DNA from 3 places in the Blautia sp. 210820-DFI.6.14 genome. Region 3 is predicted to be linked to each of the others. Evidence: a T-box and tRNA genes for the amino acid it is inferred to sense, from the RefSeq annotation. Region 3 holds a T-box; the other regions hold tRNA genes.

Region 1 (10,854 bases), on a different contig from region 3:
GATTGCATCTTCTGAGGACAAAACTTTCTCTTATATTCCGGATTGCAGCGACCTTCCGATCAGCCCGGATGCAGATTATGTATACATTTGTGAAAATAATACAATTTACGGAACAAAATTCAAAACACTTCCGAATACAAAAGGCAAAACTCTGGTAGCAGATGTTTCCTCCTGTTTCTTATCTGAGCCTGTAGATGTAAGTAAATATGGCATTATCTACGGCGGTGTTCAGAAAAATATCGGACCTGCAGGCATGGTTATTGCAATCATTCGTGAGGATCTTATTACAGAGGATGTTCTTCCGGGAACACCAACCATGCTTACATACAAAACACATGCAGATGCAGGATCTCTCTACAATACTCCGAATGCTTACTGCATTTATGTATGCGGCAAAGTTTTCAAATGGCTCAAAGCGATGGGCGGACTGGAAGAAATGCAGAAGAGAAATATCGAGAAAGCAAAGATCCTTTATGATTATCTGGATCAGAGCAAACTCTTCAAAGGTACTGTAGAGCCAAATTCCCGTTCTCTGATGAATGTTCCTTTTGTAACAGGTGACAAAGATATGGATGCCAAATTTGTAAAAGAAGCAAAAGCAGCAGGTCTTGTAAACCTTAAAGGCCACAGAACAGTTGGTGGTATGCGTGCAAGTATCTACAATGCTATGCCAAAAGAAGGCGTCGAAGCGCTTGTTGCATTCATGAAAAAATTCGAGGAGGAAAATGTATAATGTTCCAGTATAAATGCCTCAACCCTATATCCCAGACAGGCCTTGGCCTGTTTGGTGAGGAGTACAAACAGACAGAAGAATTAAATGATGCCGATGCAGTTCTGGTAAGAAGTGCAAAGATGCATGATATGGAGCTTCCTGAGAACGTTAAGGTTATTGCCCGTGCAGGCGCAGGTGTTAATAATATTCCGGTTGAGCAGTGTGCAGAAAATGGTATCGTGGTATTTAATACTCCAGGTGCCAATGCAAATGGTGTGAAAGAGCTTGTTCTTGCCGGCATGCTTCTGGCTTCCCGTGATATCGTTGGAGGTATCGAATGGGTTGCTCATGAAGAGGACAAAGAACATATCGACAAACTGGCTGAAAAACAGAAAAAGCAGTTTGCCGGATGTGAGATCAGTGGAAAGAAACTTGGTATCATCGGTCTTGGTGCGATTGGAGCTATGGTTGCAAATTCTGCAACACATCTTGGCATGGAAGTTTACGGATATGACCCGTTTATTTCCATCGATGCAGCGTGGAATCTGTCAAGAACCATCAAACACAGCAAATCTCTGGATGAAATCTACAGCCAGTGTGATTATATCACGATCCATGTACCGCTGACAGATAATACGCGTAAGATGATCGACAAAGAAGCTTTCACAAAGATGAAAGAGGGTGTCGTTCTTCTGAATTTTGCAAGAGACCTTCTTGTTGATGAAGAAGCTTTGATCGAAGCTCTTGACAGTGGTAAGGTTAAGAAATATGTAACAGACTTTGCAAATCCGCTTGTGGCTGGAAGACCAGGAATCCTCGTTACACCACATCTTGGTGCATCCACAGCGGAATCTGAAGAAAACTGTGCAGTAATGGCTGTAAAAGAAGTCAGAGATTTCCTTGAAAACGGAAATATCAAAAACTCTGTAAACTTCCCAAACTGTGACATGGGAACATGTATAGCAGTTGGACGTATTACCATCTGTCACAAAAACATCCCGAATATGATCAGTCAGTTTACCAAGATCCTTGGAAGTGAAGGATTGAATATTGCAGATATGACAAATAAGAGTCGTGGAAGCTATGCATATACGATCATTGATCTGGAAAGTGCAGCATCTAAAGAAGCACTTGATGAATTAAAAGCAATTGAAGGTGTATCTAAGGTTCGCGTGATCAAATAAAAATCGAAAAAAGTCCCGGATGATTCAGATAAAATCGTCCGGGACCTTTTGTATATTCAGTTAGAAAAGTTTTGAAAAATTATTTGCGGCTTTCAATAAAAGCTTCGACTTCTTCGCGGGTTGGCATAACGCGAAGTGCACCCTTTCGTGTGGTAATGAGAGATGCAGCAGCATTTGCAAAAGTAAGAAGTTCTTTCAGATTTTCTTCTGTGAGATCATTGAGGCCGTGGTCAAGTACATAATTTAAAGTACTTGCACAGAAAGTATCTCCGGCACCGGTAGTCTCTATTGTATTTTCCTGAAGGAATGGAGCTGCTTCTACTCGCATATTTTTATAGTATGCACGGCTTCCATCCTTACCCAGTGTGATAAGGATGAGCGGAATGTTGTATTTCTCCTGGATCATAGCAGCACCTTTATCATAATCTGTTGTACCACACATGAATTCTACTTCATTATCGGAGATTTTGAGAACATCACATTTGGACATGCCGTATTCAATCTCAGCTTTGGCATCATCCAGGGATTTCCAGAGAGGTGGACGCAGGTTAGGGTCAAAGGTAATGATACATCCGGCTTCTTTGGCAAGTTCAATCGCATGGCGGGTAGCTTCACGTACACCTTCGTGAGTAGAAGAGAGTGTTCCGAAATGGAAGATGCGGGAGGATTCAATCAGTTCCTTCTGAACTTCGTCTTTAGTGAGCATCATATCTGCACCTGGATCTCGATAGAAAGAAAAATCACGGTCACCATCCGGATATGTATGAACAAAGGCAAGAGTGGTATGATATTTTTCGTCCAGAATCAGATTGCGTGTGTCGATACCGACCTCTTCAACCGCTGATTTTAACTGATTTCCGAACATATCTTTGCCGACTTTGCCGATAAAAGCAGTTCTTTTTCCAAGACGTTCCAGCATGGCAAGAACATTACATGGGGCTCCACCCGGATTGGCTTCCATAAGAGGGTTGCCCTGGGAACTGAAACCGTTTTCAGTGAAGTCAATAAGAAGCTCGCCAAGAGCTGTTACATCAAATTGTCTTTTTTCCATATCAATAAAGACCTCCTTGTTTCATATGTTCTTTGATATATTCAATTTATCGTAGAGAACTCTTTTTGTCAAACTAATTTCGGTATATTCTTTATTTTTATACAAAAAAATGATAAACTAAAACAAAGGAATGCAATTTGAGAATTGTATTTCAGAATGGAGGCATGAATTATGGAAAGCAAAGTATATAAATATATGGACTGGCCGGAGATTGAAGCAGTTGTTTATGCAGAAGAAGCATCGCCGAAAGATCTGATGGCGCCTCGGCTTACTGCAGATGGTATTCTGATCCAGGGATTTTTTCCGGATGCAGAGAAGGCAGAAGTTCTTGTAGATAAAAAGGCATATGAGATGGAGAAACAGGATGATGCCGGTTACTTTGCGGCAATGATTCCGGGAAGAAAGATCCCGGCATATCAGTATCGCATTACCAGAGGAAAAGAAACCAGGACATTTGCGGATCCTTATGCATTTCCGGGACAGATTACAGAAGCAGAAGAAAAAGCTTTCTGTGCAGGTGTTTTTTATCATGCATATGAGAAGCTTGGGGCTCATCCGATGGAAATTAATGGTGTGGAAGGAACTGCATTCGCAGTCTGGGCACCAAATGCACTCCGTGTCAGCGTAGTAGGCAATTTTAATAACTGGGATGGTCGCTGCCATATGATGCATCGTATGCCTATGTCTGGTATTTTTGAATTGTTTATTCCAGGTGTGAAAGCCGGTGAAATCTATAAATATGAAATAAAACTAAAAGGCGGTGCAGTACAGCTTAAATCGGATCCATATGCTGCCTGTACGGAGGTTCCTCCGGCATCGGCCTCTGTTGTTACAGATCTTCGTGGGTTTAAATGGGATGATGAAGCCTGGATGAAAGATCGTGAAAGATTCAGCGATCGTAAACAGCCGATTTCTATTTATGAGACCAGTCTTTCCAAATGGAAAAATGCTGCCGAGCTTGTTAAATATCTTAAAAATCTGAAATATACACATGTGGAACTTCATCCGGTAATGGAATATCTTGATGATGAAGCTGGAGAATACAGTACATTTGCATATTATGCACCAGATCGCAGATTTGGAACACCGGCAGATTTTCAGAAGTTAATAAATGAACTTCATAAAGAAAATATTGGTGTGATCCTGGATTGGACACCTTCGCATTTTCCAAGAACTGAGGGTGGATTAGAACAGTTTGATGGAACACCTTTATATGAAAATCCGGATCCATCAATGGCTATTCATCCGATGTGGGGAACTCTTTTATTCAATTTTGAAAGTCCGATGGTCAAAGATTTTCTTCTGGCAAATGCTTTTTACTGGCTGGAATTCTATCATGCAGATGGTTTAAGACTGGATGATGTGGATTCTATGCTGTATCTTGACTTTGGCAGAGAATATGGACAGTGGAGACCAAATATTTATGGAACCAATGAAAATCTTGCAGCTGTAGAATTGCTGAAACATCTTAATTCTATTTTGGCAAAGAAGCTTCCAGGAACGATTACGATCGCGCAGGAAGATGGTCTTTGGTCAGAACTTACTGGAAGTGTTGAGGATGACAATATTGGTTTCTCTTATAAATGGAATAACAACTGGGCTGGAGATTTTCTGAATTACCTTTCCAAAGATCCGATCGAGCGTCAGTATGTACATGATCAGTTGACACTTTCTATGCTGTACACTTACTGCGAACACTTTGTTCTTCCGCTTGGAAGCAGAGAAACCGGTGATCAGAAGAGTTTTATGGCAAAACTTCCAGGTGATGAGTTACAGAAACTGAGCCAGATCCGGGCTGCATATTCCTACATGATGCTGCATCCAGGCTGCAAAATGATGGCACCGGACAAAGAGCTTACGGATGGAATGAAGAGATTTATCCACGATTTGAATGAGATGTATGTCTCTCAGCCGGCATTGTCACTCATGGATAATGATTATGAAGGATTTGAATGGATCCAGCTTATGAAATATGAAGAAAATGTCCTGACATTCCTTCGCAAAACAGAAAACCCTGAAGAAACACTTCTTGCGGTATGTAATTTTGCTGCAGTTCCATATGAGAATTATCAGATGGGTGTTCCATTCTACGGAAAATACAAAGAGATCTTCAACAGTGACCGCAAAGAATATGGCGGACAGGGAATAGTAAACGTAAGGGCAAAAACCTGCAAACGGGCAGATTGTGATGAAAGAGAATATTCTGTTACCTTTAAGCTTCCTGCACTGGGTGTGGCTGTTTTTTCCTGCACACCGGGCAAAAAGCCGGAGAAACTGGCAGTAGCAGCGAAGAAACCGACAACTGCCAAAAAGACCGCCCGCAAGACAGCACCGAAGAAGGAAAGTGCAAAAAAGGTTGCTGCAGAAAAAGTAGCTGTAAAGAAAACAGTAGCGAAGAAAACCGGTGAAAAAAAGACCGTTTCCAGAAAAACAGTAAAAAAAGATATTGCAGTATAATAGAAATGCCGTCAGAATAGAATCTGGCGGCATTTTTGGGCAAAAAAAGAAAGCTGAAAATGGGACTCGAACCCACGACCCCTTCATTACGAGTGAAGTGCTCTACCAACTGAGCTATTTCAGCTTGTGTTCAGACACAAAATATATTATAGCGTATTTTTGATAAAATGCAAGAAAAATTTTGTTTTCCCCTGCATTATTTTCAGTACTTGCAATGAGTGAGATTTATGTTATGATATGAGAATATGAATATAGTATTTGTATAACGCGTTAACTTGTTAAAGTGCCATTCTGTCAAGTTGTCTGAATGAAGCAGATAACATCCAGAAGTGGCAGAGGGAGATGAGTTTTATGATAGATGAAACCGGACAGCGTATTTTGCGGCTGATTGATGTACATAAAGATCAGATCATTGCATTTGCTGAGGATATTGCAGCGCATCCGGAACCTGGATATGAAGAATTTCGTACAGCCGGGAAGACTGCAGAAGTTCTGAAGAATTTAGGATATAAAGTGACAGAACATCTTGCCCGTACCGGTGTGAAGGGAACGAAAAGTATAAAAGAAGGTCCTTCCCTGACTGTGATCGGAGAACTGGATGCGATTGGATGTCATTCCCATCCCAATGCGAATCCGGTAACAGGCGTGGCACATGCCTGCGGTCATCATGCACAGATGGCGGCAATGATCGGATGTGCGATCGCAATGGCAGATCCGGATGTGCAGAAATGTCTTGCGGGAACTGTGAATTTTCTTGCAGTTCCTGCAGAGGAGTACATTGATGCAGACAAACGTGCCAGATTAAAAAAAGAAGGCATTGAGTTCTGTTGCGGTAAAAGCGAGATGATTCGCACAGGTGTCTTCGACGATACGGACATTGCGTTAACGACGCATGTGCATATGGTTCCTGTTGAAGAAGATTTTTATCTTGGGAATCCGGCCTGTAATGGCTACAGTGCAGAGCGTGTTACGGTGCGGGGAAAGGCTGCACATGGAGCTATTGACCCATGGAATGGTGTCAATGCTTTAAGTATAACGACAAGTGCAATTCAAATGATGGGACTGATGCGTGAGACTTTCCGTGAAGAAGATCATGTTCGACTTCATAATGTGATCCGGAAGGCCGGCGATGTGATCAACAGTGTGCCAGACGAGGCAATTGTTGAGACGAAGGTTCGTGCAGCATCGCTTGACAAGATTTGTGAGATTACAGATATGGTAAATCGTGCGTATGCCGGTTCAGCCTATGCTTTTGGTGGAAAAATAGAAATGGAGAAGCTTCAGGGTTATATGCCGATCATCCCGAGAGCAGCAGATAACGCACTGATCGAGGCGGCGGATGATCTTGGACTGAATTATCGTACAGTACAGAAAGGTGATTTTAATAATGCCTGCACGGATGTAGGAGATCTCAGCCATCTTGTTCCGGTTGTGAATTTTACATTCAAGGGTTTTGAAGGAAAACTTCATGGGGCAGATTTCAAGATCACAGATCCGGAAAAAGCCTATATTTTACCGGCGAAGCTTCTGGCACTGACTGTATATAAACTTCTTAAGAATGGCGGACAGGAAGCAAAAAAGATTACAAAAAGCTATACACCAGTATTCAATAAGGAAAGTTACATTCAGTATGTGAAGAATACGATAGAATAAAATGTAAGGAATTGCTGAATGCAGGAATACAATAAAACAGCAGGAGGAAAGACAAAAGACAAATGGCAGAAAAATGTTTGGAATTAAAAGATATCAGGAAGTCGTTTTCAAAAGATGAAGTGGTTCTGAAGGAAATCAGTCTCTCTATCGACAAGGGGGAGTTTATTACACTTCTGGGTTCCTCGGGATGTGGAAAGACGACAACTCTGCGTATCATAGCAGGTCTGGAGACACCGGATTCCGGCAAGGTATATCTGGAGGGAAAAGATGTCACAGCACTGGCACCGGAAGCACGTGATGTAAATACAGTATTTCAGAATTATGCGTTATTTCCACATATGACAGTGGCGGATAACATTGGATATGGACTGAAATTAAAAAAGATACCAAAAGCAGAGATTAAAAAACGAGTATCTGAGATGCTGGAACTGGTACAGCTTCCAGGATACGAGAAGAGAAAGCCGTCAGAACTTTCCGGTGGACAGAGACAGCGTGTGGCAATTGCCCGTTCGCTGGTCAATAATCCGAAGGTGCTGCTTCTGGATGAGCCGTTGGGAGCACTGGATCTGCAGCTGCGCCGTGCCATGCAGCTTGAACTGAAGAGGTTACAGAAAAAGCTTGGAATTACTTTTATTTATATTACGCATGACCAGGAAGAGGCAATTAACATGTCCGACCGTATTGCTGTCATGAATAAAGGAACCTTTGAACAGATTGGGACACCGGATGAGATCTATAATCATCCAAAAACCAGTTATGTGGCGACTTTTGTTGGAAATGCCAATATTTTAAAAGGTACTGCGCAGGAAACAGAAGCAGATATTCTCAAAGTTTCACTTGCAGGCAGTATTGTTTCTGCTGTGGCAGAATGCAAAAAAATTGCTCCGGGTACACCAGTGACGCTGGCTGTCCGCAGTGAGAATATGATTTTTGATGAGACCTGCCAGAGTGGTATGGAAGCGGTTGTTGTTGAAAAAAGTTTTGCAGGCGGACTTCTTCGTGTTGTGTTGAAGCTTGCAGATGGAACAGAAGTTATTGCAAACAGACATGGAATTGATGCCGGTGTGCAGCCGGGACAGAAAGTTACCTGTCATTTTGATGCTGAGAATGCGGTTCTGGTTGATCTACCGTCTGAGACAGAAAGCGGGGCGGCAGTATGAAGAAACATAAATCCGGCTCTGTCTGGATGATCCTGCCGTTGTATATCTTTACGATCATTTTTGTTGCAGGCCCGCTGCTTTATATGGTGGCATTAAGCTTTGCACAGCCAAAAGCAGGTCATGGTGTGGAGTGGGTATTTACACTCGCAAATTATAAAAAAATTCTTGATCCGGTCTATATGAAAACATTCACCGGTTCTTTCCAGCTTGCTGTGACCAGTACGATCATTATCTGTCTGATCGGTTATCCGTTTGGCTACTTTATGGCGAAGCTTTCTGAACAGTGGAAAAAACGTGCTATGATCTTTCTGATGCTGCCGTTCTGGGTCAATTCCTTGATTCGTCTGTATGGCTGGATGATCATTTTACAGACAAAGGGGCTTCTGAATCATGCCCTTAAGAGCCTTGGACTGATCGAGAAACCTTTGCGTATCTTGTACAGCTATCCGGCAATCGTGATCGGTATGACTTATGTGCTTCTTCCATTTATGATCCTGTCTGTATATTCCAGCGCAGAAAAATTGGACTGGTCACTGGTGGAAGCGGCAAGAGATCTTGGAGCAAGCCCCTTTAAAGCTTTCTGGACGGTTTCTTTTAAACTGACACTGCCGGGGCTGTTATCCGGTGTGATTCTGACATTTATTCCGTCCATGGGTTTGTTCTTTATTGCTGATATTCTTGGTGGAAATAAGATCGTTCTCGTCGGCAGCCTGATCCAGGAACAGATGACAAAAGGAAACAACTGGCCGTTTGCAGCGGCGCTGGCAGTTGTCCTGATGATCCTTACAACACTGATGATCATGCTGTATCGAAAAGTAACAAATGCAAAAGAATTGGAGGGTGTGGGATGAAAAAAAAGAATTCAAAGCTCTCCGGGTTTTATCTTGGACTGATTTTTGTACTGATGTATCTGCCGATTGCGGTAGTTATCGTATTTTCCTTTAATGAATCAAAACTTCCTGTTCGATTTACAGGATTTTCACTGAAATGGTATCAGGAGCTGATTCATGATGATGCCATGCTGGAAGCGCTGGGAAACAGCCTTTTTCTGGGTGTGGTGAGCTGCCTGGTATCTGCTGTGATCGGCACCCTGGGTGCAGTAGGACTTTCCAGGATCCACTGGAAGACAAAAGGGATTCTGGAATATATTTCTATTTTACCGCTGATGATCCCTGAGATCATCCTTGGTATGGTACTGATGGCATTTTTCTATATGATGAATCTGCCATTTGGTATGCTGACATTACTGATCGGTCATACCGTTTTCTGTGTGCCATATATACTGATGGAAGTCAAGGCACGACTGGCGGGCATGGATCCGTCGCTTGAGGAAGCAGCGAGAGACCTCGGAGCCGGTCCCTTCCGGGCATTCTGGGACATCATCTTACCGCTGATCATGCCGGCGGTGTTGTCCGGATCCCTTCTGGCGTTTGCAATGTCCATGGACGATGTCGTCATCAGTATCTTTATCAACGGACCACGTCTGGCAACTTTGCCGATTAAGGTCTATACCCAGATCAAGACCGGTGTTACGCCGGAGGTCAATGCTCTCTGCACGATCATGCTGGTGTTTACGCTGTTGATCCTTCTGGTTTATAACCTGATCGGAAAGCTGACAAAACATAGAACTAAATAATCAGGACCAAAAAAGTCAAAAATAGCAAAAACAATGAATAAACTCTTTTCAATGAAGTCAAAGTAGGCTATACTTAAATTCATAGGCTTCATGAAGAGTTTATAATAAAAGACAAGAGGAGAGAAGGCTATGAAAAAATTAGTAGTATGCGCATTATGTGCAGCAATGGTCATTCCGGCTATGAGCGTGTCTGTAAGTGCAGATTCCAAAGAGCTTGTACTCTACACATGGGAAAACATGTTCCCACAGGAAGTACTGGATGGTTTTGAAGAAGAAACTGGAATAAAAGTGGTATATTCCAATTTCGACACTGATGAAAACATGCTGGAAAAGCTTTCCATGGCAAAAGGTGGAGACTATGACGTTGTTGTTGCAGATGATTATATTATCCAGACAGCAATCGAGGAAGGTCTTGTAGAGAAACTGGACACATCCAAATTATCCGGATGGGACAACATCAACCCGCTGTATCAGGGACAGTTCTATGATCCGAACGATGAATATACTGCACCATATGGAGCAGGTATTCCGCTGATCGTATATGATCCGGATATGGTAGATATTGATATCAAGGGATATAATGATCTCTGGGATCCGTCACTTGAAGATAGCATTGCACTGACTGCAAACTATCGTGTTATCAATGGTATCACAAACCTTGTACTTGGTCAGGATTTCAATGATCAGGATACAGATGATATCGCTAAAACAGGTGAGAAACTTCTGGAGCTTGCACCGAATGTTCGTCTGATTCAGGATGACAATACACAGGATTCTCTTCTGAACGGAGAGGCAAGTGTTGCATTCCTGTACACTTCACAGGTAACAGCCGCCCTTCAGGAAAATCCGGACCTTAAAGTCGTATATCCGGAAGAAGGTCTTGGATTTGGTGTAATGGGAATGTTCATTCCGAGCCAGGCACCGGACAAGGATGAGGCATATCAGTTCATGGATTACATTCTTCAGCCGGAAAATGCAGCAAAATGTTTCGATTATATCGG
Region 2 (10,854 bases), on a different contig from region 3:
GGTGATATAGATTCTCTGAATGCTTCTGTGGCAGCAGGGGTCCTTGCATATGAGATTGTAAGACAGCGACTGGCAAAAGCAGGTAAATAAAGGGGAAACTTATATGGGCCGTTATGACCAGTACAGTGATGAGGAACTGATTGTCAGGCTGCGAGAAGGAGAGACAGAAATCTCGGATTACCTGATGGAAAAATATAAAGAATTTGTCCGCAAAAAGGCAAGAGCCATGTTCCTGATCGGGGGAGAGACAGATGACCTGATTCAGGAGGGCATGATCGGTCTTTTTAAGGCAATTCAGAATTATCAGGCAGATAAAGAAACTTCTTTTCGTACGTTTGCGAGTCTGTGTATTGACCGGCAGCTTTACAGTGCAGTTCAAAATTCCAACAGACAAAAGCATCAGCCGCTGAATTCGTATGTTTCATTGAGTGATGAGAATGAGTCTGATCATCTCGAGGGATCCTGGTCAGAAGATCCGGAAGCACTTATTATTGATCAGGAAAGTACAAGAACTCTGGAACGCGAGATCACGAAAGTTTTAAGTCCGATGGAGAATAAAGTCCTGGATTATTATCTCCGGGGATACGGGTATGTGAAGATTGCAGAGATTATGGGAAAAACACCGAAATCAATTGATAATGCGCTGCAGCGTATCCGTGGAAAAATACGCAATTTTTCTGCACCTGTACAAAAGTGATGTTCTGTTATGCACAGAAACACTTTTCCCTTTCCTTTTTTGGATAAAAGTAGTAATATTATAACAATATCACATTGGAATATCAAAGAGAGTTCTCTTGGATATGAAAGTATGAAAGGAGAAGCATAATATGGCAAAGATCAATAAATATTGGGGATATGTAGCAGTTGGAGCGGTAGCTGCCGCTGCGGCAGGAGCTATCGCAGCACTTGTACTGAAGAAAGATCCGTTAGATGATTTTGATGACTTCGATGATGATTTCGAAGATGAGGCAGGCGAAGAAGAAACTGCTGAGAAAGAAGAAAAGAAAGAAACAAGCGAAGATTTTGCATCCTGGGATGAAGCAGAAGAAGCTGTAGAGAAAGCAGTAGAAGAAACTGCTGAAACAGCAGATGCAGAAGAGGCTGTTGAAGAAGTGATCCAAGAAGAAAAAGAAGACGAAGATACAGAAGAGGAATAAATAATCCTTCATGGATAAGTAGAACTGCTGTTTTATGAATGCACTGCATTTGTAGGACGGCAGTTTTTTATGTTAAAAAGAGAGACAGACCTTTATGGTCTGCCTCTCTTGAAATAGTTGTGTTTATTTAGGAAGTCTGAAAGAACTCTTCAGAGATACGATACGGTTAAATACCGGAGCACCTTCTTTAGAATCATGAATATCTGCACAGTAGAATCCGTTTCTTACAAACTGGAAACTGTCATAGACTTTTGCTTCCATAAGAGCCGGCTCAACATAAGCAGTGACAGTTGTAAGAGAGTTTGGATTTACGTTCAGAGAACCATCTTCTTTGTTGTATACACCTTTTTCTTCGTCTACAATGTTTTCGTAAAGACGTACAGTTGCTTCTTTGGCATTTGTAGCTTCTACCCAGTGAATCGTTCCTTTTACTTTACGTCCGTCCGGAGCGTTTCCGCCTTTTGTTGCCGGATCATAAGTACAATGTACAACTCGTACTGTACCGTCATCATCTGCTTCATATCCTGTACAGGTTACAAAATAAGCATTCATCAGACGTACTTCTGTACCAACGAAAAGTCTCTTATATTTACGTGGTGGATCGATCATGAAGTCATCGCGTTCAATATATAATTCACCGCTGAATGGAATCTTACGGGTTCCAAGTGCTTCGTTTTCCATGTTATTCGGAGCATCGAGATATTCAACCTGTCCTTCCGGATAGTTGTCGATCACGAGCTTGATTGGATCCATAACTGCCATCATACGAGGGCGTTTTAATTTCAGGTCTTCACGGATACAGTACTCAAGCATTGCATAGTCTACGGAGCTGTTTGCTTTGGAGACACCGCAGAGATCTACGAACATTTTGATGGATTCCGGTGTAAAGCCTCTTCTGCGAAGAGCTGCGATGGAAACAAGACGTGGATCATCCCATCCGTCTACGATTCCGTCTTCAACCAGTTTCTTAATATAACGTTTACCTGTTACGACGTTGGTCAGATACAGTTTCGCAAATTCAATCTGTTTCGGCGGATGTGGGTATTCCAGCTCACGAACGACCCAGTCATAAAGCGGACGATGGTCTTCGAATTCCAGTGTACAGATGGAGTGTGAGATTCCCTCGATAGCATCCTCGATCGGATGAGCAAAGTCATACATTGGATAAATGCACCAGGTGTCGCCGGTTCTGTGGTGGGTCATATGAGCAACACGGTAGATGACCGGATCACGCATGTTCATGTTAGGAGATGCCATATCGATCTTGGCACGAAGAACTTTTTCTCCATCGGCATATTTGCCTTCTTTCATTTCTTCAAAAAGCTGGAGATTTTCTTCAACAGAACGGTTACGGTACGGGCTCTCTTTTCCAGGTTCTGTCAGAGTTCCACGGTACTGGCGGATCTCATCGGCAGTCAGGTCACAGACATAAGCTTTTCCTTTTTTGATCAGTTTGATGGCTGCTTCATACATCTGTCCAAAGTAATCAGAAGCAAAGAAAAGTCTGTCCTCCCAGTCAGCACCAAGCCATTTGATATCAGCTTTAATAGATTCTACAAATTCACTTTTTTCTTTTGTAGGGTTTGTATCATCAAAACGCATATTAAACTTGCCGTTGTATTCCTGGGCAAGTCCGTAATTCAAAAGAATGGATTTGGCATGTCCGATATGGAGGTATCCATTAGGCTCCGGTGGGAAGCGGGTGTGTACGGTATCATAAACACCCTCTGCAAGGTCTTTATCAATGATGTTTTCAATAAAATTTTTAGAAACGGTTTCGTTTTCCATCTCTTTCCCTCCTGAATGTTTCTTTAAAGGTTAATCATATCATAAAAACGCCGGATTTAAAAGATTTCAAGAGAAAAATATCGAGAAATAAATGTAAAAAAACACAAAGGCAAAAAAAACAAATTGCCTGTTGACAGGGTATGCTTTTTCTGTTAATATTATCAACTGTGAGCGACAGAAATGTCCGCTTATGGAAATGCTGCTGTGGCTCAGTCGGTAGAGCGTCGCCTTGGTAAGGCGGAGGTCACGGGTTCGATTCCCGTCAGCAGCTTTATTTTTTTGCAAAAATGAAAGTTGGCATATATTCCTTGCAGATATGGGAATTGGTGCCGACTTTTTTTACATTTTCACGGTTGCACGATGTTAGGTGACAGGGTATACTGTTACAGAAGTAAATGCTTTGATTTACACAAACAGAAAACAGTAGAAAAGGGATATTATATGAGAAAAATCATACTTGCTTCTGCTTCACCAAGACGCAGAGAGCTTCTGGCGGCAGCCGGTGTTATTTTTCAGGTATGCGCAGCTGACGGAGAGGAAAAGATTACTTCGGATAAACCAGAAGAAATCGTTCGAGAGTTGTCGGAACAGAAAGCAACTGCAGTTGCACTGAATTTTGATATGGAAGAGGGGACGGTTGTGATCGGAGCAGACACAATTGTTTCTTATAATAATGAAATCCTCGGAAAACCGGTCGATGAGTCCGATGCATTTAAGACACTTAAAATGCTTCAGGGAAATATACATCAGGTATATACAGGGGTAACAGTTTTGATAAAGAAAAATGGAAAATGGGAGAATATCTCATTTTCTGAGAGTACAGATGTTTCTTTCTACCCGGTCTCCGATGAGGAAATCAGAACTTATATTGCGAGTGGTGAACCAATGGACAAAGCCGGAAGCTATGGTATTCAGGGCGGATTTGGCATTTATGTGAAAGAAATCCGGGGAGAGTATACGAACGTAGTGGGATTGCCGGTTGGCAGACTTTTTTATGAAATGAAGAAACATGGGATTGAATTAAGGGGATAAACAAATGATAAAGGCTTGTATTTTTGATCTGGATGGTACTTTGGCAAATACACTGGAGTCAATGGCTTATGTGGCAAATGAGATTTTAAAGAGTATGAATCTCAAACCACAGCCGGTGGAAAACTTTAAATATTACAGTGGGGAAGGGGCGGATATGCTCATTCGCCGCTGTCTGAAAGATGCCGGTGATCCGGAACTGACACATTATGAAGAAGTTCGCAGGATTTACAGAAAAAAATTTGATGAAGATCCATTATACAAAGTTGTACCATATGAAGGCATTAAAGAAATGCTGAAGGAGCTGAAAAAACGTGGAATGAAGCTGGCAGTCTGCTCGAACAAACCACATGTGGCAGCTGTGAAAGTAATAGAGAAGATGTTTGATGGGTATTTTGACTTTGTGATCGGACAGAGTGATTCAATACGAAGAAAACCAGCTCCGGATGGTCCTTTGAAAGCGGCGTCAGAATTTGGCGTATCTCCATCAGAGTGTATGTATGTAGGTGACACCAAAACAGATATGGAAACAGGAACTGCTGCAAAAATGCATACGGTAGGAGTACTCTGGGGATTTCGTGACCGTGAGGAACTGGAGAGTAATGGTGCGGAAAAAGTAGCTGAGAAACCACAGGATTTATTATATATATGCGAGGAATGGAAAAATGATTAAACTTGTTGCAAGTGATCTGGACGGAACTTTACTTTTTAAGGGGGCGCAGAGCCTTCCGGAAGAAATTTTCCCACTGATCAGACAGTTAAAAAAAATGGGAATACTGTTTGTGGCTGCAAGTGGACGTCAGTATGCAAATATGAAAAAAATGTTCCGGCCAGTAGTGGATGATATGGCGTTTATCAGCGAAAATGGCGCTCTTGCTGTGTATAATGAAAAAGTTCTTTATCAGGACAGTTTTGAACAGGAGCTGGTCCGTGAAATCGCAGAAAGTATTTATGACAAAGAAGGATCAGAATTTACCTGTTCCACGAAAGATTTTTACTATATCAGACCGAAAACAGAACATTTCAGAGATCTGATGATCAATGTCGTTGGAAATGTCTGCAAAGAAATCAATAGCTTTGAAGAAATCACGGAACCGTGTATGAAACTGGCAGTATATGAAAGAGGCGGACTGCAGGACGATACGATTCATTACTGGAATGAACGCTTTGGGGACAAATGTACAGTTGTGACTTCCGGAACAGCATGGGTGGATTTTATTCCTTTTGATACCAATAAGGCAAAAGGCGTTGAAAAATATCAGGAGATTCTGGGAATCAGACCGGAAGAATGTATCGTGTTTGGCGATGAATACAATGATATTGCCATGCTGAAATCTGTTCCGTACAGTTTCGCAATGGCACATGCCAAAGATGGAGTAAAACAGGCAGCGGCATATGAAACGGAGAGAGTTGAGACAATACTAAAAAAGCTGATTACGGCGAAAGGAAACATTGAGGAGGTATTGAAATAATGTATACAGAAGAGAGTATTGAGGTTTTTTTGAAAGAACAAGGCAGACTTTATGATGAACCGGTAGCTGAGACTGTGGAAGAAGCGGAGGAATTTCTGGAAGACTGCATGGCTGTTGAAGTAAAAAATATCAAAGAAGTCAGAAAGTATCTGGATGAAGCAGGAGCAGATGTCAGTGGAATGTCTGATGAGGAACTGGAAGAAGCATGTGAAGTTTTTACACTTCCATCCGGTGGCTATCTGATCGTGGAAGGATAAGAAAATTCATAAAAAAGACGTATATCCCTGGTCGATAAGTAATATGACCGGGGATATTTTTGTGTAGAGGAACAATGTGGTAATGTAACAGTTCTGTAAAATACAAATTACATTCGATAAAAAACCTGTGTTATAATTTTTTACAGGAGACGGGGTATAGATACCGACAAAGAATTAAAGAAAAGTTAAAGTCGAATTCTATAAGAAATAAATCAGGACAGAACAAATCTAAAAGGAGGATGAATCATGCGGAAAGAGAGAATTCTTGCAGTCATTATGTCGGTGCTTCTGGCATTGTCGATGATTCCTGCAACAGTGTTTGCAGCAGAAATTCCAGCACTGGATGGTAAATTGAAGATTCAGGGAACTGCAGCAGAAGGCAGAACATTGAGTGCGGAATTTAAAGAAGTAAAGCCAGAGGGAGTGACGGAGGATGATGTTGCCTATCTCTGGGAGAGAAAAACAGTTGAGGATGAGGAAATAGAGAAAGCAGGGGAGAAGCCTGAACTGAAAGAACTCGGAAAAGACAAGACTTATACAGTAACACAGGATGATATTGGTTCCAAAATTGTCCTGACGGTCACCGGCAAAGAAGAAAATGGTTATACCGGAAGTCTGAAAGTTGTATCAGATACAGTAATAGATGCGCAGATTGCTGCTGGCCAGGAGGCAAAAGCAGCAGAAGAAAAGGCTGCCGCTGCAGATACTGCTGAACAGCAGGCTGCACAAGAAACAGAAAATGAACAGTCTCAGAATACAGATGCTTCTGCTGATACAGAAGAAACAACACAGACTGGTGTGTCCGAGGATACAGACACAACCTATCAGGAGGATTCTACACAGGCAGGAACTGAGAATATAGAAGGCATTCCCGCTGCTACAACAGATGAAGAGAAGCAGCAGAGTGAAAGTGCAGGTTCTGAATCTGTGGATGGTATTCCGGAAGCAACAGAAGACGGCACATATGGACAGACAAATGATGCAGCAGATACTGCGGACTCTCAGGAAAACAACGATACGGGAAAAACGGAAACTCCAACAGCAGATGCAAGTATCGTCATTGGAGATGGAAATTCTGAAGTTGTAGATTTTGGAACTGTGATTTCCGGTCAGGAAGACAGTATACAGGCACAGTATGTAACGGTAACGAATACCGGCAATACTACGTTGAATTTTACAGATATCAGTCCGGAACATTTTATGGTTCAGGATATTTCAGATCCAATGGAACAGAATAGCAGTCAGCAGCTGTGGATCGTACCGCGTGCCGGGATAGCAGCAGGAGAGTATGATGATACGATCACATATACCAGTGAAGAAGGTGTAGAAGTTTCGTTTGAAGCAAAGATGACAGTCGAGGCAGCAAAGGATGATGCACAGAACGGCAACGGACAGGATGATCAGAAAACAGATACAGGAAATACATCAGATCCGACAGCAGATGATCAGAATAAAGGTGATGAAACTCCGGCGGACAGTACAACAGATCCTTCGAATGATGCGAACACTTCAGATGGCGGAAATAATGGAAGTACCACAACAGAAGTTACACTGGCAGTAGATGATACTGTTGCAGAGTCCGGGTTGACATTTAAATCTACAGAAAGCCAGCAGATCACTGTAAAAAATAATTCCGCACAGGCAGTGAAAGTAGCTGCTTCTTCAACAGGTGCGGCGCCTGCAGTGACAATAGATCCTTCCGAACAGGAGATTCCGGCTGGTGAAAGTGCGACATTTACAGTTACACCGGCAGAAAATCTGGTAACAGATACTCCTTATCCGGATAATATTTTGTTCGCGGATAAGAATAACAGCGATAATAAGATCATAGTTCCTGTGAATGTTACGATACCTGCTCCGGCAGTGAGCAATGTTACACGCGATCCTAAAGATGGTCCTGACTTTGGAACATTGGTAGATGGATATACAGAACTTCCGGCGCCTCAGACGATCACACTGACAAATGAAGGAAATGCAGATGCTGTTCTGTCTGATGCAGTCAGCAGTACAGGCGCAGCCCAGGGACAGTATTTTGATATTACCTGGCAGGCACAGACTGTTAAGAGCGGAGATAAGGCTATATTTACAATTCAGCCAAAGATCAATCTTACAGCGAATGCGACTCCTTATACAGAAACATTTACGATTACAGATGCTACAAATGGAAAGAGCATTCCGATCACTGCGACAGTTACAGTAAATCCATCAGATCCTTCTCTGAATGTATCTGAATCAATGCTCGATTTTACAACTGCAAAGCAGGGATATGGTGAGATTGCACCACGGGAGTTCATGGTCACGAACAATGGAAATGTGACAGAAACACTGGAACAGCCGGCACTGACAAATTTTACGGTTTCTGTTAATCAGCTTACACTGGCACCGGGATCAACTGCTGTTTATACAGTGCAGCCTAAGACCGGACTTGATGTGGGCGCTTATTCAGAGAATCTTAAGATTTCTTCATCTTTGGATAAATCGGTTACAGTGAATTTTCAGGTTGTGAAGGGAAATGCAGTTCTTACGAAGATCCAACAGCCGGCAGCAGTTACCGGACTTGCAAATGGAACGAAGAAGGATGCTTCCTCGCTGAAACTTCCATCTACTGTAGTGATTGAAACAACAGAAGGAAGTATGAAAGCAGCAGTTTCATGGAATGTGAAAGAAGCTTCTTATAAGCAGTCCAGTACAGATGCTCAGAAATTTACCGTATCCGGTACCGTGACGTTACCTTCCGGAGTGGATAATGATAATAAGATCAGTCTTGCTACTTCTGTGGAAGTCAGCGTAAATGCATACAGTGCAAAAGTTGCATCTGCAGAGAATAATAAGATTACAGGCATTGATGTAAATGGAGTTTATACTACACAGACAAAGATTTCCTTTACAGCAGTTGGTGCTGGAATGGATAATAATTCTCCGAAAAAAGGAGACACCCGTTATGTTCCGCAGAGCTGGACAGTCATTAATACAAATGTCTGGAACGCCGCACCATATACTGCGTCTTTTGGACTGGCACAGAGTGGGGATTATACGCTGAAAGTTGCTTTTGTACAGCAGCAGTATGATGGAAGCAGCTGGAAAGCAACAGGAACAATGGATACCAGACAGGTATCTTTCAGCATCGCAAAAGCCAAAGTGACTGCTCCTGGAACAAATCTTACACCTGCAGCGAACAGAAAGAGTTCCGTAAAAACAGGTGATAATACACCAATCCTTCCATTTGTATGTATCCTGATCATTGCGGCAGGTGCGATTGGCGGAGTGGTATTTTACAAAAAGAAAAACAAAAAATAAAAAAGAAATGAAAAACGATAAAAGTTTTGTTAGCACTCATTTAAAATGAGTGCTAATTTTTTTCTTGACTTTTGGAAAAAAGGGGATTAGTATATAGAAAAACGAAAAAAAAGAATCTAAGGAGTGTGGATAATATGGCTGAAAAGCACGGAAATTTATCAATTAACAGTGAAAACATTTTTCCTATCATAAAGAAATGGCTGTATTCTGACCATGATATTTTTGCTCGAGAACTGGTATCCAATGGTTGCGATGCCATTACAAAATTAAAGAAACTTGAAGTGATGGGAGAATATGCTTTCCCGGATGATTATAAACCGGCAGTGCAGGTCGTTGTAGATTCTGAAGCAAAGACTTTGAAATTTATCGATAATGGTATTGGTATGACTGCTGATGAAGTAGAGGAATATATTACACAGATCGCATTTTCCGGTGCAACAGAATTTCTGGAGAAGTATAAAGATAAAACAACGGATGACCAGATGATCGGTCATTTCGGTCTGGGATTCTATTCTGCATTTATGGTAGCAGATGAAGTGCATATTGATACTCTTTCTTTTAAAGAAGGTGCAACAGCAGTACACTGGACATGCGATGGTGGTACAGAATATGATATGCAGGATGGGGACAGAACAACAGTTGGTACAGAGATTACGCTGTTTCTGAATGATGAAAGCCTGGAGTTTTGTAATGAATATCGTATGCGTGAAGTCATTGAGAAATATTGTTCTTTCATGCCGGTAAATATTTATCTGTCTAATGCAAATGCAGAGCAGGAATATGAGACAATCGACGAAGCTGATCTGAGGGATGACGATGTTGTTGTTGAGCATATTCATGAAGATGCAAAGACAGAAGAGAAAGAAAATGATAAGGGTGAAAAGGAAGTTGTAGAGGTTTCTCCTGCACGTGAGCGTGTAAAGATCAACAAACGTCCGGTATCTTTAAGTGATCCGAATCCGTTGTGGATGAAACATCCGAATGAGTGCTCTGATGAGGATTATAAAGAATTCTACCGTAAGGTATTTATGGATTACAAAGAGCCATTGTTCTGGATCCACCTGAACATGGATTATCCGTTTAACCTGAAAGGTATTTTATATTTCCCGAAGATTAATACAGAATATGATTCTATTGAAGGAACGATTAAATTATACAATAACCAGGTATTTATCGCAGATAATATTAAAGAAGTTATTCCGGAATTCCTGCTGCTTCTCAAAGGCGTGATCGATTGTCCGGATCTGCCGCTGAATGTATCCAGAAGTGCACTGCAGAACGACGGATTTGTACAGAAGATCTCAGAGTATATCTCCAAGAAAGTTGCGGATAAACTGACAGGAATGTGCAAGACAGACCGTGAATCATACGAGAAATACTGGGATGATATCAGTCCATTTATTAAATTTGGCTGCATCAAGGACAGCAAATTTGCAGAAAAACTTCATGACTATATTCTTTTTAAAGATATTGATGGCAAATATCTGACATTGAAAGACTGTATAGAGCAGAATAAGAAAGAAGATGCAGCAGAGAAGGCAGAAGATACAGAGAAAAAAGAGAACTCTGAAAATAAAGATGAGGCTAAAAACAAAGAACCGGAGAAAACCACAATTTTCTATGTGACAGATCCGGTACAGCAGAGCCAGTACATCAATATGTTCAGAGAAGCAGGAAAAAATGCAGTTATTCTTTCTCACAATATTGATACAACTTTTATCTCTCACCTGGAACAGAAAGATCAGACAATTCAGTTCAAGAGAATTGATGCAGATGTGACAGAAGAACTGAAGGGTGAAGGTGCAGCAGATGAAAATACTGCAAAAACTCTGACAGAATTATTCCGTAAGAATT
Region 3 (10,854 bases):
GTTATCCGTGAAAACTCCGATCCGGGAGATATCATCATCCTTCTGGGAGGACGTACCGGCCGTGACGGTATCGGTGGTGCAACAGGTTCCTCCAAGGTACACACAGAGGCTTCCATCGAAGTCTGCGGTGCAGAAGTACAGAAAGGTAACGCACCTACAGAGCGTAAGATCCAGCGTATGTTCAGACGTGAAGAAGTCAGCTACATCATCAAAAAATGTAACGACTTTGGTGCAGGCGGTGTATCCGTTGCCATCGGTGAGCTTGCAGATGGACTTCGCGTAGACCTTGACAAAGTTCCGAAAAAATATGCCGGCCTTGACGGAACAGAGATCGCAATCTCTGAATCCCAGGAGCGTATGGCAGTTGTTGTAGATCCAAAAGATGTTGACAAATTCCTTGGCTTTGCAAACGAAGAAAACCTCGAAGCAATCCCGGTTGCAGTCGTTACCGAAGAGCCACGCCTTGTTCTTACATGGAGAGGCAAAGAGATCGTTAACATTTCCCGTGCATTCCTTGATACCAACGGTGCACATCAGGAAACAACTGTAGAGGTTGAGATCCCGAACAAAGACGGAAACCTTTTCGAAGAAAGACCAGACGTTGTCGATGTTAAGGCAAAATGGCTCGAGACACTTGCTGATCTCAATGTTTGCTCCCAGAAGGGCCTTGTCGAAATGTTCGACGGTTCTATCGGTGCAGGCAGCGTATTTATGCCATACGGTGGTCAGTATCAGCTTACAGAAACACAGAGCATGGTTGCAAAAGTTCCGGTACAGAACGGAAAAACTGATACAGTTACCATGATGAGTTACGGCTTTGATCCATATCTTTCTTCCTGGAGTCCATATCATGGAGCTGCTTACGCAGTAACAGAATCTGTAGCAAGAATCGTAGCTACAGGTGGTGATTACAAGAAGATCCGCTTCACATTCCAGGAATACTTCCGTCGTATGACCGAAGATCCAAAGAGATGGAGCCAGCCATTCTCCGCACTCCTTGGTGCCTATGCAGCACAGATGGGATTCGGACTTCCGTCCATCGGTGGTAAAGACAGTATGTCCGGTACCTTCAATGAGATCGACGTGCCTCCGACACTTGTTTCCTTTGCAGTAGACGTAGCTAAGATCCAGGATGTGATCACACCTGAGCTCAAAAAAGCTGGAAACAAACTTGTATGGCTCCGTGCACCTCGTGATCAGTATGATCTTCCGGATTATGCAGGAATCATGGATCAGTACGAAAAACTCCACAATGATATCCAGGCTGGAAAAGTTGTTTCCGCTTATGCACTGGATCGTCATGGTATTGCAGCAGCTGTTTCCAAGATGGCCTTCGGTAATGCACTCGGTGTGAAGATCGAGCACAACCTGGATCCAAGAGACTTCTTCGCACCAGGATTTGGTGATATCATCATGGAAGTTCCGGCAGACAAAGTCGGACAGCTTTCCATCACATACACACTGATCGGTGAAGTTACAGATGACGGTAAATTCTCTTACGGAAATACTGTTATTACTGAAAAAGAAGCTGAAGAAGCATGGAAGGGAACTCTGGAAAGAGTATTCAAGACAACTTCCGGCGAAGACAACGAAAAACAGGCAAAAGATGACCTGTACCATGCAGAAAACATTTATGTATGCAAACACAAAGTTGCAAAACCGCGTGTATTTATCCCGGTATTCCCTGGAACAAACTGCGAATACGACAGCACACGTGCTTTTGAACGCGCTGGTGCAGAGGTTGACGTTAAAGTATTCAAGAACCTGACAGCAGAAGATATCCATGATTCCGTGGAACTCTTCACAAAAGCAATCGACCAGGCTCAGATCATCATGTTCCCAGGCGGATTCTCCGCTGGTGATGAACCAGATGGCTCTGCGAAATTCTTTGCAACTGCATTCCAGAACGCAAAGATCAAAGAAGCAGTTATGAAGCTTGTCAACGAGAGAGACGGTCTTGCACTTGGTATCTGTAATGGATTCCAGGCTCTGATCAAACTCGGTCTGGTACCATACGGTGAGATCTGCGGACAGAAAGCAGATTCCCCGACACTGACCTTCAACACCATCGGACGTCATATCTCCAAGATGGTTTACACCAAGGTTGTAAGCAACAAGTCTCCATGGCTCCAGAAAGCACAGCTTGGCGGAGTATACTGTAACCCTGCATCCCATGGTGAAGGACGTTTTGTTGCCAATGATGAATGGCTTGCAAAACTCTTTGCAAACGGACAGGTTGCAACTCAGTATGTAACTCCAGCCGGTGAACTCAGTGCAGACGAAGAATGGAACGTAAATGGTTCCTACATGAACATCGAAGGTATCACAAGTCCGGACGGACGTATCCTTGGTAAGATGGCACACAGCGAACGCCGTGGCGACGGAGTGGCTGTAAACATCTACGGCGAGCAGGATATCAAGATTTTCGAGTCTGGTGTAGAGTACTTTAAATAAACAGGTTTAAACGGATACACCAAATTGGTCTGACCAGCATGAAAAATAGGCATTGACAAACCGAAATCATGTGGATATAATGGGTAACAGAATAAAGAAACACGTTGAAGAGAAGAGTAAACTGTGGAAGGCTCCAGAGAGAAATACATTTGCTGAGAGTATTTCAGCGGGAAGCAGTTGAAGACCATCTCCGAGTGGCCTTAATCCGGTCCGGTGATTCCGTTACCATCTTATAAGAGTGGCTGAGCTGCCATATGGCAGATGTAGCAAGCAGGGTGGAACCGCGAGTAGATTATTCGTCCCTTACAATACGAGATGTATTGTAAGGGACTTTTGTGTATAGAAAAGAAAAACTTACTCGTCCCTGTGGAAAACTTTAAAATTTTATTCAAAAAAAGGAGTTCAAAATTATGATCATCACATTGAAAGACGGATCCAAAAAAGAGTATTCCGAAGCAAAATCAGTTATCGACATCGCTTATGATATCAGCGAAGGGCTGGCACGTGCAGCATGTGCAGGCGAAGTAAACGGAGAAGTTGTAGACCTTCGTACTGTTCTTGACAGCGACTGCGAACTGAACATTCTCACAGCAAAAGACGAAAAAGGACTTGCTGTTCTTCGTCACACAGCTTCCCATGTACTTGCACAGGCAGTACAGACCTTATATCCGGAAGCTAAAGTTGCTATCGGACCTTCTATTGATACAGGATTTTATTATGACTTCGCTCACGAACCATTCTCCCGTGAGGACCTCGATGCAATCGAGAAAGAAATGAAAAAGATTATCAAAAAAGGTGCAAAGATCGAGCGCTTCACAAAATCAAGAGAAGACGCGCTCGCATTTTTCAAAGAGAAAAACGAACCATACAAAGTTGAGCTGATCGAAGACCTTCCGGAAGGCGAAGAAATCTCCTTCTATTCACAGGGTGACTGGACAGACCTCTGCGCAGGACCACACCTTATGAGCGTAAAAGGCGTAAAAGCATTCAAACTTCTTTCTTCTTCCAGTGCTTACTGGAGAGGAAGCGAAAAGAACGCAATGCTGACACGTATCTATGGTACAGCTTATGCTTCCAAGGATGAACTCAAAGAACATCTGGAGCAGATGGAAGAGGCTAAAAAACGTGACCACAACAAACTTGGCCGTGAAATGAAAATCTTCACAACAGTAGACGTTATCGGACAGGGACTTCCGCTGATCATGCCAAACGGTGTTATCATGATGCAGGAACTGCAGAGATGGATCGAAGATGAGGAGACAAAACGTGGCTACGTAAGAACAAAAACTCCTCTGATGGCCAAGAGCGATCTTTACAAGATTTCCGGTCACTGGGATCATTACAAAGACGGAATGTTCGTACTTGGTGATGAAGAGACAGACAAAGAAGTATTTGCACTTCGTCCGATGACATGTCCATTCCAGTACTATGTATACAAAGCAGAACAGCACAGCTACCGTGATCTGCCGCTTCGTTACGGCGAAACATCCACACTGTTCCGTAATGAGGACTCCGGTGAGATGCATGGTCTGACACGAGTTCGTCAGTTTACAATCTCTGAGGGACATCTGATCGTAAGACCAGACCAGATGGTCAAAGAATTCAAAGACTGTATCGCACTTGCTCAGTACTGCCTGCAGGTTCTTGGCGTTGAGGAAGATGTAACCTATCATCTGTCCAAATGGGATCCGAATAATAGAGAAAAATACATCGGTGAGCCGGAAGTATGGAATGAGACAGAAGAAGATATCCGTCAGATGCTCGAAGAACTGAACATCCCATTCACAGAGGATGTCGGAGAAGCAGCATTCTACGGACCGAAGGTCGACATCAATGCTAAGAACGTATATGGCAAAGAAGATACAATGATCACAATCCAGTGGGATGCACTTCTTGCTGAACAGTTCGATATGTACTATATCGACGAAAACGGCGACAAGAAACGTCCATGCATCATCCATCGTACATCCATGGGATGCTATGAAAGAACACTTGCATGGCTGATCGAAAAATACGCAGGAATGTTCCCGACATGGCTGTGTCCGGAGCAGGTTCGTGTGATCCCGATCTCCGAAAAATTCAATGCTTATGCTGACAAAGTAGAAGCACAGATGAAAGAAGCAGGCATCCGCTGCTCCGTTGACAGACGTTCCGAAAAGATGGGCTACAAGATCCGTGAAGCACGTCTGGAAAGAGTACCGTACATGCTTGTAGTTGGTGCAAAAGAAGAGGAAGAGGGCAAGGTTTCCGTAAGAAGCCGTTACCTTGGTGATGAAGGAATGAAAGACCTCGGAGAATTCATTGCAGCAATCAAAGAAGAAATCAAAAATAAAACAATCCGCAAGATCGAAGTAGAGGAAGAGAAAAAATAATCGGTCTGTGTAAGATCCTATCAGAGGGAGGCGAAATGCCTTCCTCTTTTTGTGTCGATAAGTTCCTGGGATACGACACGCTGTTTTGACAAAATCTGCGCCCTCTGTCACCTATAATGAGTTCACTTACCAAAGTGAAGGATCTATAGGCGGCAGGGGGCTTTTTGTATGCATCAGGAAGTGTACATAGATATTGTGTTTGCTGCGAATCTTCTGATGGATTATATTCTTCTGAGACTTACAGGAATTGTTTTGAGGAGAAAGAACAGCAGACGAAGATGTCTGGCAGCGGCAGCGGTCGGAGCCCTTTTTGCGTGTCTGAATCTTTATGTACGACCAGGAAAAACAGGGGTACTGACCATAGTTCTTCGAGTAGTCTGTGCTGTGTTCATGATATGGATCGCATATGAGATCCAGGATGTGAAGCACATGACCGGAGCCGCACTGTTTTTCTTTGGAATGACATTTCTGACCGGTGGTTTCTGGATGGCGGTATCAGAAAACAGAAGAGTGACGGCTGTGTTTTTTTTATCGTGTGCGGCTGTGACTTATGGAGGGTTAAGTCTGATGATCTGCCTGATGGAACAAATAAAAGAATCCAGAGAACATATCTATCCGGTTGCCCTGAAATATCACGGACAGCTGCAGGAGACGTATGGTCTGTATGATACAGGAAACCGTCTGTGTGATACAGTGACTGGAGCACCGGTTTCGGTGGCAGATCCGGAAATACTTCGAAGTCTTCTGAGTGAGGAGCTGACAGACAGGCTGCTGCATCTTAAAGAAAGACCAGAGGAGATTGAAAGTACAGAGATCGCTGACCTGAAACCGCACTATCTGTCCTTCCAGACCGTAGGACGGGAAGTGCAGCTGATTCTGGCAGTGACATTAGAGGATCTTTGTATTCAGATTCCGGGAGAGCGGATCCATGTATCCGGACCGGTGTTTGCATTGTCTTCAGAACCTTTTGCTTTGGGAAAGGAATACAAAGTGATATTGAATTCCAGATTATTGCATTAGGAGGGGCAGGATATGAGCAGATCGGCAGCAGGAGTGGATTATCGTCCGTTTCAGGTTTTTCAGAAATTAGTTCTTTCAAGATCGAGAGAACTTTATTATATCGGAGGAAGTGATGTGCTTCCGGCACCACTGGAGCCAAAAAGAGAAGCATATGTGATCAGCAGACTCAAAACAGACCAGGAGCAGGAAGCCAGATCCCTGCTGATTGAGCATAATCTCAGACTCGTCGTTTATATTGCAAGAAAATTCGATAACACAGGAGTTGGAGTGGAAGACCTGATCTCGATCGGGACGATCGGTCTGATCAAGGCTATCAATACATTCAACCCGGTAAAGAATATCAAACTGGCGACATATGCATCACGTTGTATTGAAAATGAGATTCTGATGTATCTGCGGCGAAACAGTAAGACGAGAATGGAAGTATCTATTGATGAACCATTGAATGTGGACTGGGATGGCAATGAACTGCTTCTTTCGGATATTCTTGGAACCGATGATGATGTAATCTCTAGGAAACTGGAGGATGAAGTGGAAATCACACTTCTGGGAAAAGCAATCAACAAACTGTCACCAAGAGAACAGACGATCATACGGCTGCGTTTTGGACTGAACAATGCCGACGGAAAAGAGAAGACGCAGAAAGAAGTCGCAGATCTTCTTGGAATCTCTCAGTCCTATATTTCCAGACTGGAGAAACGGATTATGAAACGTCTGAAAAAAGAAATCGTAAAGTATGAGTAAGGTAGTAAGAAGCCACACCGCTGCATATACATAGAAGGAATATGCAGCGAGGTGTGCATGCATGAAAAAATTCAGAAAATACAGAATGGAAATGGTCATGGCCTGTCTGCTGCTGGTAAGTTTTTACCTGCTGTCCAGACAGGCTGCTGTTGTTTCAGTACAGATGAATTTTCCGAAACTGATTCTTATAGATCCCGGACATGGGGAGGATGATCCTGGGATGATCGGTGTAGATGGACTGGAAGAGAAAGGAATCAATCTGGCGATATCACTTCTGCTGAAAAGTGAGCTTGAAACAAGGGGCTATTCTGTGGCAATGACAAGAGAAACAGATAAAGGACTTTATGATGCATCAGCAAATAATAAAAAAGCACAGGATATGCAGCGTCGCATAGCAATGATCGGCGAAAAGTCACCGGTGCTGTCGGTAAGTATTCACCAGAACAGCTATCAGCAGGATGCATCTGTGCATGGACCGCAGGTTTTTTATTATGAAAGTTCTGTAGAAGGAAAGAAGCTTGCAGAGTCAGTACAAAGCAGCCTGAATGAAAAGCTGGAAATAGACCGACCAAGAGAAATCAAGGGAAATACCAGTTATTATCTGCTCAAAAGAAGTCCCGGAACGCTTGTGATCGTAGAATGTGGTTTCCTGACCAATCCCGAAGAGGCCAGAAAATTGCAGACAGAATTGTATCAGCAAAGAGTAGCGGCTGCAGTGGCAGATGGAATTGATACATATCTGCATGTGGATAACCGGAAAAGTTACAGCTAAAAAGTGTAAATATTGTGAAAATCAGGAAGTTTGTTTGCTATATGAAAGTTCCTTTGTTATACTAAATCCGTATGAGCAGAGAAAAACGATTTTACAGGCTCTGGCAGGTATAAAGTGTAATATATTCTGTACGAGATTTAATGACGAGGTGGATAATGTTTGGTATCATATATATAGTACTGAGCCTGCTGGCTGGTAAAGAACTGGCAGAAATTCTTCTGTTTACAGGAAAAAACGCTCAGGAAGCAGGCAGCAGGAACGGACAGCACAAAGCTTTCTGCAATCAGATATGGGTTCTGGCGGCAGCCGCTTTTGGAATGGGAACACTGGTATTTGGATGGACAACGTACATGATCTCCTGGGCGGCCAGCGAAGCAGGTGCTAAGAAACCACTGATCTATGGAAATACAGCTGTTCTGATCATAACGGCAGTTGTTCTGGCTTTGATTTATTGGAAACGATATCGAAAAACAGGAACTGTATGGACCGTGGCAGACAGGAAGCTGATCAGTGACAGCAGGGCATTTCGAAAAGAGTGTATTTTATTTGGATTCCTGTTGGTATTTCTGACGTGGATCATGTTTTATGTTTTTTATATAAGAAATGGCGAACTGTACAGTGGGTTTTCCGTATACGGGGATTATGCACCACATACAGCGATGATGCGCTCTTTCTCAATGGGCAATAACTTCCCGACAGAGTACCCGCATTTCGGAGGACAGGATGTCAAATATCATTTTATGTTTCAGTTTCTTGTCGGAAATCTGGAATTTCTCGGGATCAGACTGGATTTTGCATATAATATAGAAAGTGTTCTGGCGCTGCTGGGATTTCTGATGCTGCTTTACAGCATTGCAAAACGACTGACAGCAAGCCTGGCAGCCGGAATTCTGACATTGGTACTTTTTTTCTTCCGCAGTTCACTTTCATTTTTTCATTTTGTGACAGAACATCTGCAGGCAAAAGACCTGTGGGCAACGCTGAGGGACAATACAACATTTATCGGATATACAACCAATGAAAACTGGGGATTATGGAATTTTAATGTATATCTGAATCAGAGGCATCTGGCATTTGGACTTCTGATCGTTTCTCTTGTCATCTGGTTATTTATGGACTGGCTGGATATCGGCTGTGCCGAGGAAGAAAAAGGCATTGTCTGGCTTCGTAACCGATTTTTTACAAAAAAGGCGTGGAAATGTATCTGCCCGGAAAATGCACTGATGGCAGGGATGTTCCTGGGATTGACATCGTTCTGGAATGGAGCAGCGGTGATCGGTGGCCTGCTGATCCTGCTGGGCTTTGCTGTTTTTTCAGACGGGAAGCTGGATTATCTGATCCTTGCAGCCACATCCGTGATCTTTTCGGTGCTTCAGACCAGGATCTTTATCTGGGGGGAAGCAGTAAGCCCTTCTCTTTACTGGGGATTTCTTTCCGATGATAAAACCCTGTGGGGAGTACTGTGGTACCTGATCCAGATGAGTGGGATTTTCTTTGTCGGCGCAGTTGTGCTGGTGTTCTTGTTGAAAAAACGACAGCAGAGAGCGTCTCTTATAAGTTTCCTGTTTCCGGCTGCATTTGCATTTTTTGTATCGCTCACTCCAGATATTGCAGTGAATCATAAATATATTATGATTTCCTATGCATTTACCGCAATTTTCTGGGCATGGGCACTTATGCAACTGTTTCAGAAAAAGATACTTCACAGAATCGTAGCGGTACTACTTGCTGTCTGTCTGACCATTACCGGTATTTATGATTTTGTTGTGATCATACGAAATAATGGCCCAGGGCACAGAGTCAGCGTGAATATGAACAGTGATCTGACAGACTGGCTGGAAGAACATCTGACGCATGAAGATCTGATCCTGACTCCGGAATACAGCATCAATGAGGTAACGATGTCGGGAGTCATGATGTATATGGGATGGCCATATTATGCGTGGTCGGCTGGATATGATACTTATTATCGCGCAGCACAGGCAAAGACTATTTACAGTACAATAAACAAAGCAGAACTGAAGAAACTTGTAAAGCAGGAAAAAATCACCTACATTCTGTATGAAGAAGGAATGGAATACGAACAGCAGTACTGCAGAGAAGAAACAATTGCCAGTGTATACAAGCTGGTATATGAAACAGAGGACGGGAGAATAAGAATTTATGAAACCTGATAAAATAAAAAAATTAATCATGATGATCATACCGGCAGCAGTATTAGTTGCATTGTCAGCATATCTGCTGCAGGGCGATGTATGGACTTTTTGGACCTGGTATCTTCTGGCACTGGTGCTGGGAGTGGCAGCTATGCCATTGACAGGAAGACTGTTTCGACGTTTTGATGATAAGGGATGGATTTTTTCAAAAGTAACCGCAATCGCGATCACCGGTTTTCTGACATGGTTTCTGGTAACTGTGAAGATATTGAAATTTACAGCAGTTACCTGCGTGGCGGTGACTGTTATCTGCACTGTTCTTTCTATATTATTATACCGAAAAGAACAGAAAGACGGATTCGAGTGTATTCCTTTTGCACATCTTAATCTGGTATATGCGGAAGAGCTTCTTTTCTTTGCATTCTTTCTTATGTGGACATATTTTGCAGGATTCCATCCGGCAGCTTATGGAACAGAGAAATTTATGGATTATGGTTTCATGGAAGCAATGATGCGAAGCAAAACACTTCCGGCAACAGATCTCTGGTATTCTGAGGGCAAGATCAATTACTATTATGGCGGACAGTATTTTGCAGTATTTCTGACAAAGCTGTCAGGCACGAAAGTAGAACTGACCTACAACCTGATGCGTACTTTTGTGGCAGGGCTTGCCTTTATTATGCCATTCTCACTCGTGCATCAGATGGTGAAAGACCGACTGGGCAGAAACATCAGCGGATGGAAGAAAAAGCTGCCGTCTGTAACAGGATTTCTGGCTGGAATCGCAGTTTCCGTGGCCGGAAATATGCACTATGTTGTTTATGCATGCGTGATTCCATGGATCCAGAAATTGAAAGGAGAGGAAGTCAGCAGTTACTGGTTCCCAGATGCGACCAGATATATCGGATTCAACCCGGATGTAGATGACAAAACGATTCATGAATTTCCATGTTATTCCTTCGTACTTGGAGATCTGCATGCACATGTTGTGGATATCATGTTTGTTCTTTTGATCCTTGCATTGCTTTATGCCTGGATGAAAAAGGTAAGAACAACAAAGATCACACTCGAGAATACAGAGAAAAAAGAATTCTGGCGCAGACAGCTTCTGATGCCACAGCTCCTGGCGGCTGCAGCCCTTCTGGGAATGTTCCACTGGACAAACTACTGGGATTTTGTCATTTATTATACAGTGACCTGTGGTGTGATCCTGATCATGAATATTATCGGACAGGAAGGAAGGGTAAAATGGATCCTTGCCGTGACAGCGGCACAGGCAGCGGAGATCCTGATACTGGCAACACTGATCATCCTTCCGTTTACGATGCAGTTTGAC

What was found. The T-box of region 3 lies ahead of thrS (threonine--tRNA ligase). A T-box ahead of a tRNA ligase gene usually reads a tRNA of that ligase, here a tRNA-Thr.
Region 1: it encodes a tRNA-Thr, which carries the amino acid that the T-box ahead of thrS (threonine--tRNA ligase) is inferred to sense. The anticodon was not compared.
Region 2: it encodes a tRNA-Thr, which carries the amino acid that the T-box ahead of thrS (threonine--tRNA ligase) is inferred to sense. The anticodon was not compared.

Annotation. Positions count from the first base shown of each region.
Region 1 is NZ_JAJCKS010000008.1:63,588-74,441, reverse strand. Features, by position in the region: gene serC (3-phosphoserine/phosphohydroxythreonine transaminase) at 1-733, shown strand, start outside; gene LI112_RS08455 (phosphoglycerate dehydrogenase) at 733-1,896, shown strand; gene LI112_RS08450 (carbohydrate kinase) at 1,976-2,947, opposite strand; gene glgB (1,4-alpha-glucan branching enzyme) at 3,119-5,404, shown strand; tRNA gene LI112_RS08440 (tRNA-Thr) at 5,456-5,528, opposite strand; gene LI112_RS08435 (amidohydrolase) at 5,756-7,057, shown strand; gene LI112_RS08430 (ABC transporter ATP-binding protein) at 7,120-8,217, shown strand; gene LI112_RS08425 (ABC transporter permease) at 8,214-9,068, shown strand; gene LI112_RS08420 (ABC transporter permease) at 9,065-9,853, shown strand; gene LI112_RS08415 (spermidine/putrescine ABC transporter substrate-binding protein) at 9,983-10,854, shown strand, end outside.
Region 2 is NZ_JAJCKS010000029.1:9,847-20,700, forward strand. Features, by position in the region: gene rlmB (23S rRNA (guanosine(2251)-2'-O)-methyltransferase RlmB) at 1-90, shown strand, start outside; gene sigH (RNA polymerase sporulation sigma factor SigH) at 104-697, shown strand; gene LI112_RS15245 (hypothetical protein) at 828-1,157, shown strand; gene LI112_RS15250 (glutamine--tRNA ligase/YqeY domain fusion protein) at 1,281-2,945, opposite strand; tRNA gene LI112_RS15255 (tRNA-Thr) at 3,144-3,216, shown strand; gene LI112_RS15260 (nucleoside triphosphate pyrophosphatase) at 3,387-3,977, shown strand; gene LI112_RS15265 (HAD family hydrolase) at 3,982-4,647, shown strand; gene LI112_RS15270 (HAD family hydrolase) at 4,640-5,446, shown strand; gene LI112_RS15275 (hypothetical protein) at 5,446-5,703, shown strand; gene LI112_RS15280 (hypothetical protein) at 5,950-9,000, shown strand; gene htpG (molecular chaperone HtpG) at 9,135-10,854, shown strand, end outside.
Region 3 is NZ_JAJCKS010000019.1:3,857-14,710, forward strand. Features, by position in the region: gene LI112_RS12775 (phosphoribosylformylglycinamidine synthase) at 1-2,454, shown strand, start outside; T-box leader at 2,550-2,761, shown strand; gene thrS (threonine--tRNA ligase) at 2,865-4,826, shown strand; gene LI112_RS12785 (sigma-E processing peptidase SpoIIGA) at 4,995-5,846, shown strand; gene sigE (RNA polymerase sporulation sigma factor SigE) at 5,859-6,590, shown strand; gene LI112_RS12795 (N-acetylmuramoyl-L-alanine amidase) at 6,652-7,362, shown strand; gene LI112_RS12800 (hypothetical protein) at 7,518-9,536, shown strand; gene LI112_RS12805 (DUF2298 domain-containing protein) at 9,526-10,854, shown strand, end outside.